Regions from separate parts of the Pandoraea fibrosis genome, predicted to be linked through region 1. Evidence: predicted binding sites of a transcription regulator. Region 1 holds the regulator's gene; the other holds the start of a gene.
The links. Region 1 encodes LexA, which represses DNA repair genes until DNA is damaged. Its sites were predicted from a motif close to ACTGTATNNNNATACAGT; they were not measured.

Region 1 (7,958 bases):
TGACGATTCTCATCGAGAACATGCGTCGCGAAGGCTATGAACTGGCCGTGTCGCGTCCGCGCGTGGTGCTCAAGGAAATCGACGGTGTGAAGCACGAGCCGTATGAAATGCTGACCATCGACCTGGAAGACGAACACCAGGGCGCGGTCATGGAAGAAATTGGCCGCCGCAAGGGCGAAATGCTGGACATGGTGTCGGACGGCCGTGGCCGTACCCGCCTCGAGTACCGCATTCCGGCTCGCGGCCTGATCGGCTTCCAGGGCGAGTTTCTGTCGATGACCCGTGGCACGGGCTTGATGAGCCACATTTTCGACGCCTACGCCCCGCTCAAGGATGGTACGTTGGGTGAGCGCCGCAACGGCGTGTTGATCTCGCAGGACGACGGCGCTGCCGTGGCCTACGCACTGTGGAAGCTGCAAGATCGCGGCCGCATGTTCGTGTCGCCGGGCGACGCGCTGTACGAAGGCATGATCATCGGTATCCACAGCCGTGACAACGACCTCGTGGTCAACCCGATCAAGGGCAAGCAGCTGACGAACGTGCGTGCGTCGGGTACCGACGAAGCCGTGCGTCTGGTGCCGCCGATCGCGATGAGCCTCGAATACGCCGTCGAATTCATCGACGACGACGAACTCGTCGAAGTCACGCCGCAGACGATTCGCCTGCGCAAGCGCTACCTCGTGGAACACGAGCGCAAGCGCGCATCGCGTGAGCAGAAGTAAAACCGGCGATGGTGTCGCGGCGTAGCGGATAACGATCCGCTGCGTCGACGCTAATCTGTTGGAAAGAAAGCCGGTGCCTCTCGCACCGGCTTTTTTTGTTTCCGTTGTGGTTTCTGAGATGCGGTGCATGCGTGCCCGCATGCTGTCGATAGCCCCCGAGAGGACGACGTCGCACGCGCGTCCGTTCCGTTGACATTTCTGAAGCACTCGCCAGACATGACCGAATTTGTTCGAACCGAAATCCGCGGCCGTATCGGCTTTATCACCCTGACTCGCCCGAAGGCGCTCAATGCGCTCTCGCATGACATGATTCGTGCGATGGCATCAGCACTGGGCGATTGGCGTGACGATCCCAAGGTGCTGGGCGTTGTGTTGCAAGGCGAAGGCGAGAAGGGGTTGTGTGCGGGTGGCGACATTCGTTATTTCCATGAGGCCGTGAGCGCGGGGCGCACCGACATCATGGATTTCTTCACTGACGAATACACACTGAATTACACGATTGCCACGTATCCGAAGCCCTATATCGCGCTGATGGATGGCGTGGTCATGGGCGGCGGCATGGGTATCTCGCAAGGCGCCGCATTGCGTATCGTCACCGAAGCGACGCGAATGGCAATGCCGGAGACGGCGATCGGCTTGTTCCCCGACGTTGGCGGTGGGTTCTTCCTCGCGAATCTCGCGGGACATCTCGGCGAGTATCTCGGCACGACCGGCATTGTGTTCGGCGCGATCGATGCATGCGAGATCGGCCTCGCCGACGTTGTCGTGCCGCGTGCCTCACTGCCCGCGCTGTGCGAGTTGCTGGCAAATGGCGAATGGCAGGACAGCGAGGCGGTGCTCAACGCTGCGCGCACGTTCGCCCGAGACTGTCTTGCTCCCGCCGGTCTGGCGCCAGGCAAGCTCGCACCGTTGCGCGATGTGATCGACAGTCACTTCGGCCTGTCGGACATGCCGGCCATCCTGAAGTCGCTCAAGCACGAAGCGCGTTGCGAATACTCAGGATGGGCACAGGAGACGGAACACTTGCTGCGCAGCAAACGCTCGCCGTTGATGGTGTGTGTCACGCTGGAGCAGGTGCGTCGTGCACGCAAACTCTCGTTGGCCGATGATCTGCGTGAAGAGTGGCTGATGATGCGCAGCGTCTTCAACCTCGATGGCCGTACCGGCGCGGAGAGCGTCGAGGGCATTCGTGCGTTGGTTGTCGACAAAGACCATGCGCCGCGTTGGCAGCATGCCGATATCGAGTCGGTGAAACCCGCCGACGTCACGCGATTCTTCGAGGGCGATCGCTCGGGCGCGGACAACCCGCTGCGTCAACTCGGTCAGTAAGTCCTGCTGCGGCGTGTGGCGGCGGGTCTATCCGAAGCCTATACCGCTGCCAGGCAGAATTGCTCGCCGACGGCCTGATCGAGCTTGCGGCAGATGTCGGCAATGCTGCCGACCATCACGATATGCGACACGTCGCGATACACGCGCACGTCATGACGCTCGTGAGCCGTATCCGTCTCGTGTGCATCGCGACGCTGAAGTTCGCGCACGTTGCGCGATGCCTTGATCGCTTTCCCCGAGGGGCATACGCGACGCGTTGCCGACGCCACGGCAGCCGTGAGCGCGCGGGGCAGCGCGGTGGTACGCGAGCGTGCCGGCACCGTATAGGAGCGAGCGACAACGGGTGCTGAAGCGAACGGGCCAGACAGCGCCGAGAGTCCATATACGGCCGACATCCGGGCCTGTGACGACACGCGCACATGCGGTTGACTAAAAGACGTACGCAGCAAACCAAAGAGTCGAGCCATGATGCGATCCTTGTTCCAATGTGGGTCTGAGGGGCGCGTCCTGCCGCGTATTTCGCGAATCGCGGGCGCAGCAGGGCACGGGCGCCGGACCCAGCCCGGCGCAGTCGGAAATACAAATCTTCAGGGAGTGAGGCGCTGCGCGATGGCGCGCAGTCCCCGGATTCGCGCTTAGAGGTCGTTGTTGCGGATCAGGCCGACCGCAATCCCTTCCAGCGCGAAGTCGCCGCTACCTTCGTCGACGTTGATGTTCTCGAAGTCGGGATTCTCGGCGATCAATTCGACGCCACCCGGCACGCGATGAAAACGTTTGACGGTGACATCGTCGCCAAGACGTGCCACGACGATCTGACCTTCGCGAGCGTCGGCGGCCTTTTGCACGGCCAGCAGATCGCCATCGAGAATGCCTGCGTCGCGCATCGACATCCCGCGCACCTTCAACAGGTAGTCGGGCTGACGCGCGAACATGTTCGGGTCGCACTGGAAGTTGCGCTCAATGTGTTCCTGCGCGAGGATCGGGCTGCCGGCAGCCACGCGCCCGACGAGCGGCAGCGACAACTGCATCAGGCCCATGTGCGGCAAGGTGTACTGGTGCACACCGCCGGCTTCATCCAGACGCTTGAGGCGAATGCCACGCGACTGACCCGCTGCCAGTTCGATCACCCCTTTGCGCGCCAGCGCCCGCAGGTGCTCCTCCGCGGCATTGGCGGAAGAGAAGCCGAGTTCGGCTGCGATTTCAGCGCGCGTTGGCGGAAAGCCGGTGCGCTCAATCGCTTGTCGGACCAGTTCGTAGACCTGCTGTTGACGTGCGGTAAGTTTGATCATGGCATCACTGTATGGAAGCACAGGTGGCTGTATTTTTGTACAGTGTTTGCAAAAAGGCAAGGGAAAACTTCAAGTAGTGCGTGAAGTTCTTGCCGTTCGGCATCAGTCTGATGCTGCAATGTCCAGCCATGAAGGCTTCTGGCGCACCGGACCTGCCGTCAAACGCAGGACACGGCAAGCGCGCGGACGGTCTTTCTCGCATTAATTGACAAGGGGACGAGGGCGCTGACGGCCGTCGGAGAGGGCGCCGAGCCCATTTGAGCCGCCAAAATCGACGGCTCAGCACGATTTCTCTAATCCTTATTCCGGCATAAACAAAAGAAAAAATATTATTTTTAATTATTTAGCCGCCCTCATAGACTGGCCTCCTACACACGAGAAGCAAACAAGGAGTGCAAGTCATGAGCAAAGCAGCACGGGGATGGAAAGCTAAAAAGCTGGTGGTCGCTCTGGGCGGCCTGGCACTGGCCGCCGGCATGACGATTCAGGCGCAGGCGGCAAGCCTGTCGTTGCTCAACGTGTCGTATGACCCGACGCGTGAGCTGTACGCGGACTACAACAAGGCTTTCGAAGCCCATTACAAGCAGACCAGCGGCGACACGGTGACGGTGAAGGCCTCGCACGGCGGCTCGGGCAAGCAAGCCCGTACCGTGCTCGATGGCGCGCCCGCCGACGTTGTCACGCTCGGTATCTCAGCCGATATCGACGAACTGGCACAGGCCGGTCTCGTGAACAAGGACTGGCAGAAGCGTCTGCCGGACAACGCCACGCCGTACACCTCCACGATCGTGCTGCTGGTGCGCAAGGGCAACCCGAAGGGCATCAAGGACTGGGGCGACCTCGTCAAGCCCGGCATCAGTGTGGTGACGCCGAACCCGAAGACGTCGGCCGGTGCCCGCTGGAACTATCTCGCCGCATGGCTCTACGCGCTCAAGCAACCGGGCGGCAACGAGCAAAAGGCGCAGGACTTCGTCAAGGCGCTCTACAAGAATGTCGGCGTGCTCGACTCGGGCGCCCGCGGCGCGACCACGACCTTCGTGGAACGCGGCATCGGCGACGTGCTGATCGCCTGGGAAAACGAAGCGCTGTTGTCGGTCAAGGATCTCGGTCCGGACAAGTTCGACATTGTGGTGCCGTCGTCGTCGATTCTGACGGAGCCGCCGGTGGCCGTGGTCGACAAGAACGTCGACAAGCACGGAACCCGCAAGGCTGCCGAGGCCTACCTGCAATGGCTGTATTCGCCGCAAGGTCAGGAAATCGCTGCGAAGCACTTCTATCGTCCGCGCTCGCCGGAAATCGCGAAGAAGTATGAGTCGCAATATCCGAAGCTCAAGCTCTACACCGTCGACGCCGATCTTGGCGGCTGGACGAAGACGCAGGCCAAGCACTTTGCCGACGGCGGCATCTTCGACCAGATCTACACCAAGAAATAACGTCAAGACGACAGGGACCTCCGCATGAGTACCGCACTGTTTCCCCTCTGGCGCAAGCCGAGTGCCTTGCCGGGCTTTGGCCTGACGATGGGCTACACCGTCGCCTACCTGAGTCTCGTGGTGCTGGTGCCGTTGCTGATGGTCTTCATCAAGGCAAGCTCGCTCGACTGGGCGAGCTTCGTCGCCGCAGTGGGTTCGCCGCGCGTGTTGGCGTCGTATCGCCTCACGTTCGGCATCTCGCTGGCGGCCGCCATCCTCAACGCCATCTTCGGTTTCATTCTGGCGTGGGTGCTGGTGCGCTACACGTTCCCGGGCAAGCGTTTCGTCGACGCGCTGATCGACCTGCCGTTCGCGTTGCCCACGTCGGTGGCCGGCATCGTGCTCGCGGCGATCTATGCGCCGAACGGCTGGATCGGTCGCTGGTTCGAGCCGCTCGGCATCAAGATCGCCTTCACGCCGCTGGGCATTTTCGTGGCGCTCACGTTCATCGGATTGCCGTTCGTGGTGCGCACGCTTCAGCCGGTACTCGAAGAGTTCGAGCGCGAGCAGGAAGAGGCCGCCGCGTGCCTGGGTGCGACACGCTGGCAGACGCTGCGTCACGTGATTCTTCCGGCCGTGCTGCCTGCGCTGCTGACCGGTTTCGCGCTGGCCTTTGCGCGTGCCGTGGGCGAATACGGTTCGGTCATCTTCATCGCCGGCAACATTCCGATGGTCTCGGAGATCACCTCGTTGCTGATCGTGACCAAGCTCGAACAGTTCGACTACGCAGGCGCGGCGGCACTGGCCGTGGTGATGCTGGTGATCTCGTTCGTGTTGCTGCTGTTGATCAATACCCTGCAATGGTGGCTGCAACGCCGTCATTCGGGCCGGCGCGCCAGTGGCGTGTGATGTCGGAAAACGAAAGAGAACGTTTCGATCATGTCAGATTCACTCGCACTGTCGCGCAACCTGCCGCAAGCCACCAAGGCTCGTAACGCCGATCCGACCGACGAGCCCGCGCTCGTCAAGGCCGTGCTCATTGGCGTGGCGCTGCTGTTCTTCGCATTGTTTCTGGTGTTGCCGCTCGCGTCGGTCTTCGTCACCGCGTTGGGCAAGGGCTTCGCCGCTTACTGGGATGGCCTGACGAACGACGACGCCCTCTCCGCCGTTCGCCTCACGCTGCTGATCGCGCTCATTGCCGTGCCGCTGAATCTGGTGTTCGGTGTGGCGGCGTCGTGGGCGATCGCGCGCTTTGATTTCAAGGGCAAGAGCGTGTTGACCACGCTCATCGATTTGCCGTTCTCGGTCTCGCCGGTGATCGCGGGGATGACGTTCCTGCTGATCTTCGGCCGTCAGGGACCGATCTGGGACTTTCTCGACGCGCACAACCTGAAGGTCGTGTTCGCGCTGCCGGGGCTGGTGCTCGCGACGGTGTTCGTCACGTTCCCGTTCGTCGCGCGTGAATTGATTCCGCTCATGCAGGCGCAGGGGAGTGAGGAAGAAGAGGCCGCGCGCGTGTTGGGCGCCAGCGGCTGGCAAGTGTTCACGCGCGTGACACTGCCGAAAATCAAATGGGGCCTGCTGTACGGCGTGATTCTTTGTAACGCCCGCGCAATGGGCGAGTTCGGTGCCGTGTCGGTCGTCTCCGGCCACATTCGCGGTGAGACGAACACGTTACCGCTGCATGTGGAAATTGAATACAACGACTACCACACGGTGGGCGCGTTCGCGGCGGCATCGATTCTCGCGCTGCTGGCACTCGCCACGCTGGCCCTGAAGCTCTGGGCCGAACGCAAGCTGGCGCAGGACAAGGCCGCGCGTCGTGAAGACGCCGTGGTGGCCTGAGCGGACATCGCATCGAGGAGCAAGACAATGAGTATTCAGGTACAGCAGGTTTCGAAGCGTTTCGGCGATTTTGCGGCGCTCGACGACGTCAGTCTCGAATTTCCCACGGGCGAACTCGTCGCGCTGCTCGGGCCGTCCGGCTGCGGCAAGACCACGCTTCTGCGCATCGTCGCGGGCCTTGAGTTTGCCGACGCCGGTCGCGTCGTGCTCAATGGCGAGGACGTGGCGTCGGTCGGCACACGCGAGCGTCAGGTCGGTTTCGTGTTCCAGCATTACGCGCTGTTCCGTCACATGACGGTGTTCGAGAACGTGGCGTTCGGCCTGCGCGTGAAGTCGCGCCGCGACCGTCTGTCGGACGCGCAGATTCGCAACAAGGTGCATGAATTGCTCGGCCTCGTGCAACTCGACTGGCTGGCCGATCACTACCCGGCGGAACTGTCGGGCGGGCAGCGTCAGCGCATTGCACTGGCGCGTGCGCTGGCCGTCGAGCCGAAGGTGCTGTTGCTCGACGAACCGTTCGGCGCGCTCGACGCCAAGGTGCGAAAGGAGCTGCGTAGCTGGCTGCGCCGTCTGCACGATGAACTGCACATCACGACGATCTTCGTGACGCACGATCAGGAAGAGGCGCTCGAAGTGGCCGACCGTATCGTGCTGATGAATCGCGGCAAGGTCGAGCAGATCGGCGCGCCGCAGGACGTCTACGACACGCCGGAAAGCGCATTCGTCTATGAGTTTCTCGGCGCCGCAAACCGGTTGTCCGGGGAGCTGCGCACGCACGATTTCATTGCAGACGCCGGCGCCTACCGCGTCACCGTGCACAAGGACGATCTGCCGGCGGTGCCGCAGGATGGGCGTGCAATTGCCTACGTCCGCCCGCACGATCTCGCGCTGCTGCCGGCCCACGATAGTGGTCCGGGGATCAATGTGGCCGTGCGCCGCGCGATCCCGCTGGGCGGTACGGTGCGCGTGGAACTCGCCGCGCCCGGCGACGCCGTGTGGGAGGCAGAACTCACGCGCTCGGGATGGAAGGCGCTCGGCGCCGAGGCCGGCGCCACACTGCGCGCGGTGCCGCGTCAGCTGCGGGTGTTTTCCGCGCAGGCGTGAGTCGCACGGTGCATCGAACGACACAACAACAAGCTGAAGCCATTTGGCACACGTAAATTGACGTCTCAAGACGTCACGGACAGACAAAGCAACAGGGCGGAGTCACATCATGAATTTTCAGCAATTGCGCTATGTGCGCGAAGCCGTTCGGCAGAACCTCAACCTGACGGAAGCGGCCAGTGCGCTGTACACGTCCCAGTCGGGCGTGAGCAAGCAGATCAAGGATCTCGAAGACGAACTCGGGGTGGATGTGTTCG
Region 2 (7,958 bases), 460 kb from region 1:
GAGGTCACGCCGGCGTTGCAGGCCGATCCGGCTTTGCTCGACAAGCTCTACCTGATGTCGCCGACGACCGGAAATCGGGTGCCGCTCTCTACGTTCGTCCGCATCGATCGTAGCAAGACCAACTACCTGCTCATCAGCCACCAGAGCCAGTTTCCGGCGGTGACGCTATCGTTCAATCTCGCGCCGGGCGTCTCGCTTGGCGAGGCGGTCGATGCAATTCGCCGCACGCAGGCACAGATGAATCTCCCGCTGTCGCTCAACGGCAACTTTCAGGGAACGGCGCAGGCGTTCCGCGACTCGCTATCGACGCAGCCGTATCTGATTCTGGCGGCGCTGGTGGCGGTGTACATCGTGCTGGGGTTGCTTTACGAGAGTTATATCCATCCGCTCACCATCCTCTCGACGCTGCCATCGGCCGGCGTGGGGGCGTTGCTGATTCTGATGCTCGGCGGACACGATCTGAGTGTGATTGCGTTGATCGGCATCATCTTGCTGATCGGGATCGTGAAGAAGAACGGGATCATGATGGTGGACTTTGCGCTCACGGCGGAGCGTGACCATGGGCTTTCGCCGGAGGCGTCGATCTATCAGGCATGCCTGCTGCGCTTCCGTCCGATCATGATGACGACGATGTGTGCGCTGCTCGCGGGCTTACCCCTGATGCTCGGCACGGGGGCAGGGTCGGAGTTGCGGCGTCCGCTGGGGTACGCGATGGTTGGTGGACTGGTGCTGTCGCAGGCCCTTACGCTGTTTACGACCCCCGTCATCTATCTCTATCTCGACCGGGCGAGTCTCTGGTTCCGGGAGCGCAAAGCGCGTCGCGCGCAGCAGGGCGCGCAGGCGCCCGAGTGATGCGGTAGCGGGACTGGCGCTGCGCCGGGAAGAAATTGTCCGACGCAGCGCCAGGAGCCGGCGAGATTACGCCGCAGCCGGCAGGTTCGCCAATACGACATGCGGGTCTTGATAGACCAGCCCCAGTGCGTCGGCGACACCTCGGTTGGTGACCAGGCCGTGTGCGACATTCAGCCCCGCCAGCAGGTGTGGGTCTGCCCTCATGGCCGCCACCGGGCCGTGATCTGCCAGTTGCAGAATGAAGGGCAACGTCACGTTGTTGAGCGCAAACGTCGACGTCCTCGGTACGCCGCCCGGCATATTCGCCACGCAGTAGTGCACCACGCCGTCCACGACATAGACCGGATCGGCATGTGTCGTGGCGTGAGACGTCTCGCAGCAGCCTCCCTGATCGATCGCGACGTCGACAATCACCGCCCCCCTGCGCATCAGACCGAGCATCTCGCGGGTGACGAGCTTCGGTGCCGCTGCGCCCGGAATGAGTACGCCACCGATGACGAGATCGGCTTCGCGCAGATGCGTTTCGATGGCGTGCTGCGTGGAGTAGACCGTCTGCACGCGGCCACCGAACTGCGCACTGATGCGCCGGAGCGCGTCGACCGATTTGTCGATGACGGTGACCTGCGCACCGATGCCGACGGCCACCGTTGCGGCGTTGGTGCCGACGACGCCACCCCCCAGGATCACCACCTTGCCAGCTTCCACGCCGGGCACGCCGGAAAGCAGCAGCCCCAGTCCACCGTGCGTTTTTTCAAGCGCCGTTGCCCCGGCCTGAATCGACATGCGACCGGCGACCTCGGACATTGGTGCAAGTAGCGGCAGGCCGCCATTCGCTGACGTCACTGTTTCATACGCAATGCACGTTGCACCACTCTTGATCAGGTCGCGGGTCTGGTCGGGGTCGGGGGCGAGATGGAGGTAGGTGAAGAGCGTGTGATGGGGGCGTAGCCGGGCGCGCTCTACCGCCTGCGGCTCCTTGACCTTGACGATCAACTCGGCGCGGTCGAACACGTCGACGGCATTGGCGGCAATGCGTGCACCGGCGGCAGCGTAGACCGTGTCGTCCATGCCGATGCCTTCGCCGGCCTGTGTCTCGATCCACACCTCGTGCCCGCGTGCCACCACTTCGCGTACGGCTGCGGGCGTCATGCCTACGCGATATTCGTGGTTCTTGATCTCCTTCGGTACACCGATTTTCATGATGCGTCTCCTTTGTTGTGATGTGACAGCAAGAAACGGGTACGACTCATGCAAACGTTGCGTGCGCGCCAAACAAAAACGGCACCCGAAGGTGCCGTTTGGGGTCAGGCAAAGGCCGGTTGGGCCTGAGCCTCGGACGCGCCGCTGTAGCGCGCGACCGACAGATCGTCGGCCAGAATCGCCGGCCGGCGCCCTGACATCAGATCGGCCAGCAATTGACCGGAACCGCAGGACATCGTCCAGCCCAGCGTGCCGTGCCCCGTGTTCAGAAACAGATTGCGCAGGGCGGTAGCGCCGACGATCGGCGTGCCGTCCGGCGTCATCGGGCGCAAGCCGGTCCAGAACGAGGCTTCGGCCGTGTTGCCCGCACCCGGGTACAGGTCGTTCACCACCATTTCCAGCGTGGCGCGACGTGCCGGATTGAGCGTCTTGTTGTAACCGACTACTTCGGCCATGCCGCCAACGCGGATGCGGTCATCGAAGCGGGTGACGGCAATCTTGTAGGTCTCGTCGAGGATGGTCGACACGGGGGCGCGCGAGGCGTCCACGATCGGCACGGTGATGGAGTAGCCCTTGAGCGGGTAGACGGGGATGTCGACGATGCCGCGCAGGAATGGCGTGGAATACGAGCCGAGCGCCACAACGTAGGCGTCGGCGCGCTGCATCATGCCCGCGCAGACCACGCCCTCGATCTTGTCGCCGACGACTTGCAGGCCGTCGATCGGCATGTCGTAACGGAATTTCACCCCGAGGGCTTCGGCCATGGCCGCGAGACGCGTGGTGAACAACTGGCAGTCGCCCGTCTCGTCGTTCGGCAACCGCAGGCCACCGGTGAGTTTGTGCGATACCGCCGCCAATGCCGGTTCCGCTGTGGCAAGGGCCGAGCTGTCGAGCAGTTCGAACGGTACCCCGGCCTCTTCGAGCACCGCGATATCGCGCGCAGCGTTGGCCAGTTGCTCCTCGGTTCGGAACAGTTGCAGCGTGCCGGCCTGGCGGCCTTCGTAGGGAATGCCGGTCTCGGCGCGCAAAGTGCGGAAGCAATCGCGGCTGTATTCGGCGATTCGCACCATGCGTTCCTTGTTGACGGCGTAACGCTCAGGCGTGCAGTTGCGCAGCATCTGATAGAGCCACTTGAGCTGCGTGAGCGTGCCGTCCGGACGGATGGCAAGCGGGGCGTGCTTCTGGAACAACCACTTGATGGCCTTCGTCGGAATGCCCGGTGCCGCCCACGGCGAGGCGTAGCCCGGTGAAATCTGGCCAGCGTTACCGAAGCTGGTCTCGAGTGCCGGACCGGCCTGGCGGTCGAGCACCGTGACGTCGTGCCCGGCCTTGGCCAGGTAGTAGGCGCTGGTGACGCCAATGACGCCGCTGCCGAGAACGATGACCTTCATTGCGTTGACTCCTGTAAAACCATAGTTATCCAGTAATAATTGGCATGCTATTCTCGGATTGCTAGGTTTAGTTAATGTATATCGCCGTAATTCAGGAATAAATCATGAGAGTTCAGCAGCAATCGGTCCGCACGCTGGATCGGCTGGATCGGCGCATCCTCACGTTGCTTCAGCAGGACGGCCGAATGTCGATGAAAGACCTCTCGGAACAGGTCGGTCTGTCGATCACGCCCTGTATCGAGCGCGTGAAGCGCATGGAGCGCGACGGCGTGATCGTGGGCTACTTCGCACGGGTGAATCCGGCGGCGCTTGGGGCGTCGTTGCTCGTGTTCGTCGAGATCACGCTCGATCACAAGTCGGGCAACATGTTCGATCAGTTCCGCCGGGAAGTCCTGCGAATTCCCGAGGTGATGGAGTGCCACCTGATCTCCGGCGATTTCGACTATCTGATCAAGGCGCGTATCCGGGAGATGTCCGAGTACCGGAAGCTGCTCGGCGACATTCTTCTGCAACTGCCCGGTGCCGTGCAGTCGAAGAGCTACGTGGTGATGGAGGAGATCAAGGAGACGCTGACCATTCACGTCGAGGAGTGACGGGCGGGCTCAAAAGAGCGGCATTTGCGGGTCGACGTTGCCGGAGGTGCCGAGTCGCCCGTCTTCCGAGGTCGCGGCCGTCGGCGCAGGAACGCTGAACTGGTCGTTGCGCAGAGGAGGTCTGGCCTGATTGAGCCCCAACCTGCGGGCTGCCAGATGAAAGCGCTGGCGAATCAACTCGGCGTGCAGGCCGGTGCCCCGCATGCGTGTGCCGAATTCGGAACTGTTGTGCTTGCCGTCGCGCACCTGCTCGATCAGGCTCATGACATGGCGTGCGCGCATCGGGTAATGGGCCTCCAACCACTCGACGAACACGTCGTGGACCTCGCGGGGCAGTCGCAGCATCACGTAAGCCGCGTATGTTGCACCGGCTTCTGCCGCCGTCGTTAATACCCGTTCAATGTCGAAGTCGGTCAGCGCCGGAACGATCGGCGCCACGATCACTCCCGTCGGAATCCCTGCTTCAGTCAGTTTGCGTATCGCATCAATCCGTCGCGACGGCGTATTGGCGCGCGGCTCCATCTTGCGGGCGATGTCGGCATCGAGCGTTCCCACGGAAATGAAAACACGCGCCAGACCACGCGCTGCCATGCGTGACAGGATGTCGATATCTCGCGTGACCAATGCAGATTTCGTTGTGATGCCAACGGGGTGGCCGAAGCGTTCAAGCACTTCGAGCACGCTTCGCGTGATGCGGTATTCGCGCTCGATGGGCTGATAGGGGTCGGTATTTGCGCCTAGCGCGAGCAGGGCGGGCTGATAGCCGCGCTTGCGCAGTTCGGCGTCGAGTCGTTCGGCTGCGTTGTGCTTTGCATACAGGCGCGTTTCGAAGTCGAGCCCCGGCGAGAGCCCCAGATAGGCATGCGTCGGGCGCGCAAAACAATAGGTGCAACCGTGTTCGCACCCCCGATACGGGTTGATCGAACGATCGAACGGGATATCGGCCGATTGGTTGCGCGAGATGATCGTCCGTGCTGTCTCCAGTGCGACTTGCGTCACGAATTTGACTTCGCATTCTTGGGCGGCGTCCGATTCATGACGCGTCTCGTCGCTTTCGCGACGGAACTCGGAATAGCGTGATTCGAGATTGGCGGTAGCGCCCCGGCCCTTGCGCGACGGGGGCGGCGCGAATGACGAAGCCATGGCTCGTCTCCTTGATGGCAGTCCGGGGCACGAATGCGGGGCATCCGTGAGGAATGCTTGTCATTATACTGTGTTTTTATACAGTATTCGGGGCGGGGAGAAGAATGATGGCGATGGGACGAGCGGGCGGGGCAGGCGGGTCTTGGCGGCTGATATCGGCCGGATGGACTTGTTGGGGGCGTTGGGTATCGTTATGCGTCGCCTTCGGGGGCGAATGGGGGCAAATAGGGCGCGATAGTGTGCGCGATCGCGTCGAGTGCGGCGGCGTCCGCGTTCGGCCGCTGACGAGCAAGGTGAATGGCGCGCAGCGTCAGGAGCGAGTAGAGCGTGGCGTGATTGCCGCCCATGGCGGCGAGGGCGTCCGTGTGCCGCGCCACGATGCCGGCGTCGCCGCGCGACACCGGGCCGGCCAGAGCGCCGGCGAGTCCGCGATCGCGAGCGGCGCTGAGGGTGCCCATGACAAGCGGCCACATGGCTTCGCGGGCGTCGTCTTCCGGCATCCCGATCGCTTTCCACAGCAAGGTGGCTTCGTCGAGCAGACACAGCAGAAAACTGGCGGCGTAGTTGGCGCCGGCGTGATATCGCATTCGTTCGCCGGCGGGTATCGACAGCGGGCGGCAGCCGATGGCGTTGGCGAGGTCGTGCAACGTCTCGTTCAGTGGCGCGTCGGCCTCGATCGTGATGGCACTGCCCGACATTCGCGACGCGTCGTCGTCAAGCCCGGCAAAAAGAAACAGCGGGTGGAAGCCACCGATCTGCGCGCCTTGCTGCATTGCCGGCGCAAGCAGTGCGACTTCAGATGCCCCGCTGCAATGCACCAGCGCCTGACCCGCATGCGGGACGAGATGGGCGGCGCACGTGGCGATGGCGTCGTCGGGGACTGTCAGGAAAACCAGATCGGCATGCGAGAAGATGCGATTCATGCCTTCCGGACGTCCGATCGACAGGGCCTCGCATCCGGGCAGCTCGGACGCGATGCGCTGCGCGGCGTCGATCCGCCGGCTTGCGACGGCTGTCACGTCATAACCGGCGTGGCGGGTAGCTGTGGCCAGAGCACGGGCGACACGCCCGGCACCGATAAAACCCAGCGTCGGTCGTTGGCGGGGGGCGAGGGGCGTTGTCACGGGAATGGCTTATTGCGACAGCCGATTCGGCGTGTCGTGCGTTTCGAAATAGGTCTGAAACGCGACGGCGAAGCCGACCATCATCAACATCGCGCCGATGAACAGCGACACGCTGACGATGATGACGGCGATCCAGCCCGAGCTCGACTTCTGCCCGGCACGGCTGTTGAACTGGGCATCCCAGCGCTCGTCCGGGCGAAGTCCGTAGACGATGGCCGCGAGGAACGCCGAAAACAGCGAAATGGCACCGAGAATCGTAAGCCCCCATCCCGCAGGCGAACGCAGTTCGCTCGTGACCAGAAGCCCCCAGCCCGCCACGCCGCATGCCGATCCGATGATGTGAGCCCAGCCGAAGCGGTCGCGCAAACCATACAGATAGAAGCGATGCAGACCGAGCGTGCCGAACAGCATCGCCAGGCCGGCGGTCAGGGTTTTGGATTTATAAGCGACTGCGTTCATTGGGAATGGTTATCGGGCAGGCGTTTCGCGAATGACTTCAACGAGCGTCCAGCGCATGCTCGAAGCGTCGGCGGGCGGATTGGCGACGGGTTCGCCGTGAATTTTCACGCGGTATTCTACGCCGGGCTTCCACTCGAATCCATCGATGTGGGCATACCAGAGTTCCCACTGGTTTTTGCCGGAATCATCGGCATTGCGCACACGCAGACACTTGCGTGGCGCGACTCCTACACAATCCGCCATTTGCGAATCGACGTCGAGAATACGGTCTTCCGTCTTGTTGGCCGCGCCGGTGCCTGCGACCGGGCGATTGAGCAGCGTTTGCGAGGCGTAGGTCAGCGTTTCACCGTTCGAGGCGCTCAGGGTCAATTGCGTGTCGCGGCGCTCGAAGCGGGTGACAAGAGGCAGTGTCTTCAGATAGCGATCTTCGAACGCCATGGAGTCGGGGCACGCCATTCGCGTGGCGGCCGGTGCCTTCAGGCTAACCTGTCCGTTGCCCGGGCCGATCGTGTACTGACCGAAGATGCGATTGCAGCCGCCTGTGCCCGAGAATGCGCCCTTGTCGTTGAAGGTCAGGTTGATCACCCGGCCTTCCGGCAAATTCGGAACCTCGCTCGTGCCCTCCCATTTCACGAGTTGCCAAGTCCCGAGAATATCGGCCGGGGTCGTGGCGGCGGCACTCGCTCCGGACGTATCCGATGGCGGCGTGGCGCCACCGCCTGATGGCGCTGCGCAGCCGGCGAGCATGGCAGCCGGTACCAGCAGGATGGCGATGTAAGACGCAAAGGAGGACGGCAGGAACGAGAGTGGGCGTTGGGTCATGATCTTGTGTCGACGTAGTGGCGAAGAGGGCAGGGACGGCGGATAGGTCGCGACAGACAGAGGAGGGGATGTCCGTGGCGCGCCGTGAGTACCGTGGAAGATTGACCGGGCAAGGCGTGGGACAGTTCCTTGCGTGGTCTTACGGGACGGATTTCCGAATCGGTGTCGAGGTAGGTCATCGGGGCACCTCACGGTTTCCGGTAAGTGATGCGATAAATGGCACCCGCGTGATCGTCACTGATCAATAGTGAGCCGTCGGGCAAGGTCAGGAGGTCGACGGGCCGGCCCCAGACAGATTCGTCGTCCCCCAGCCAGCCTTGAGCGAATACCTCTTGCTTCGCGACGTTGCCTTTCGTATCGAGCACGACGCGGAC

Region 2: a site for LexA is predicted at 5,247-5,264, ahead of PI93_RS19135 (PA0069 family radical SAM protein). Genes of this name have one in related genera too.

Annotation. Positions count from the first base shown of each region.
Region 1 covers NZ_CP047385.1:3,872,272-3,880,229, reverse strand. The annotation lists gene typA (translational GTPase TypA) at 1-722, shown strand, start outside; gene PI93_RS17005 (enoyl-CoA hydratase/isomerase family protein) at 939-2,051, shown strand; gene PI93_RS17000 (hypothetical protein) at 2,090-2,518, opposite strand; gene lexA (transcriptional repressor LexA) at 2,687-3,340, opposite strand; gene PI93_RS16990 (sulfate ABC transporter substrate-binding protein) at 3,742-4,773, shown strand; gene cysT (sulfate ABC transporter permease subunit CysT) at 4,798-5,661, shown strand; gene cysW (sulfate ABC transporter permease subunit CysW) at 5,692-6,597, shown strand; partial or broken gene PI93_RS16975 (sulfate/molybdate ABC transporter ATP-binding protein) at 6,625-7,360, shown strand; gene PI93_RS25100 (TOBE-like domain-containing protein) at 7,411-7,701, shown strand; gene PI93_RS16970 (CysB family HTH-type transcriptional regulator) at 7,811-7,958, shown strand, end outside.
Region 2 covers NZ_CP047385.1:4,329,444-4,337,401, reverse strand. The annotation lists gene PI93_RS19155 (efflux RND transporter permease subunit) at 1-852, shown strand, start outside; gene ald (alanine dehydrogenase) at 919-2,052, opposite strand; gene PI93_RS19145 (D-amino acid dehydrogenase) at 2,157-3,443, opposite strand; gene PI93_RS19140 (Lrp/AsnC ligand binding domain-containing protein) at 3,548-4,036, shown strand; gene PI93_RS19135 (PA0069 family radical SAM protein) at 4,046-5,179, opposite strand; gene PI93_RS19130 (Rossmann-like and DUF2520 domain-containing protein) at 5,371-6,303, opposite strand; gene PI93_RS19125 (TM2 domain-containing protein) at 6,313-6,762, opposite strand; gene PI93_RS19120 (META and DUF4377 domain-containing protein) at 6,772-7,584, opposite strand; gene PI93_RS19115 (PQQ-dependent sugar dehydrogenase) at 7,773-7,958, opposite strand, start outside.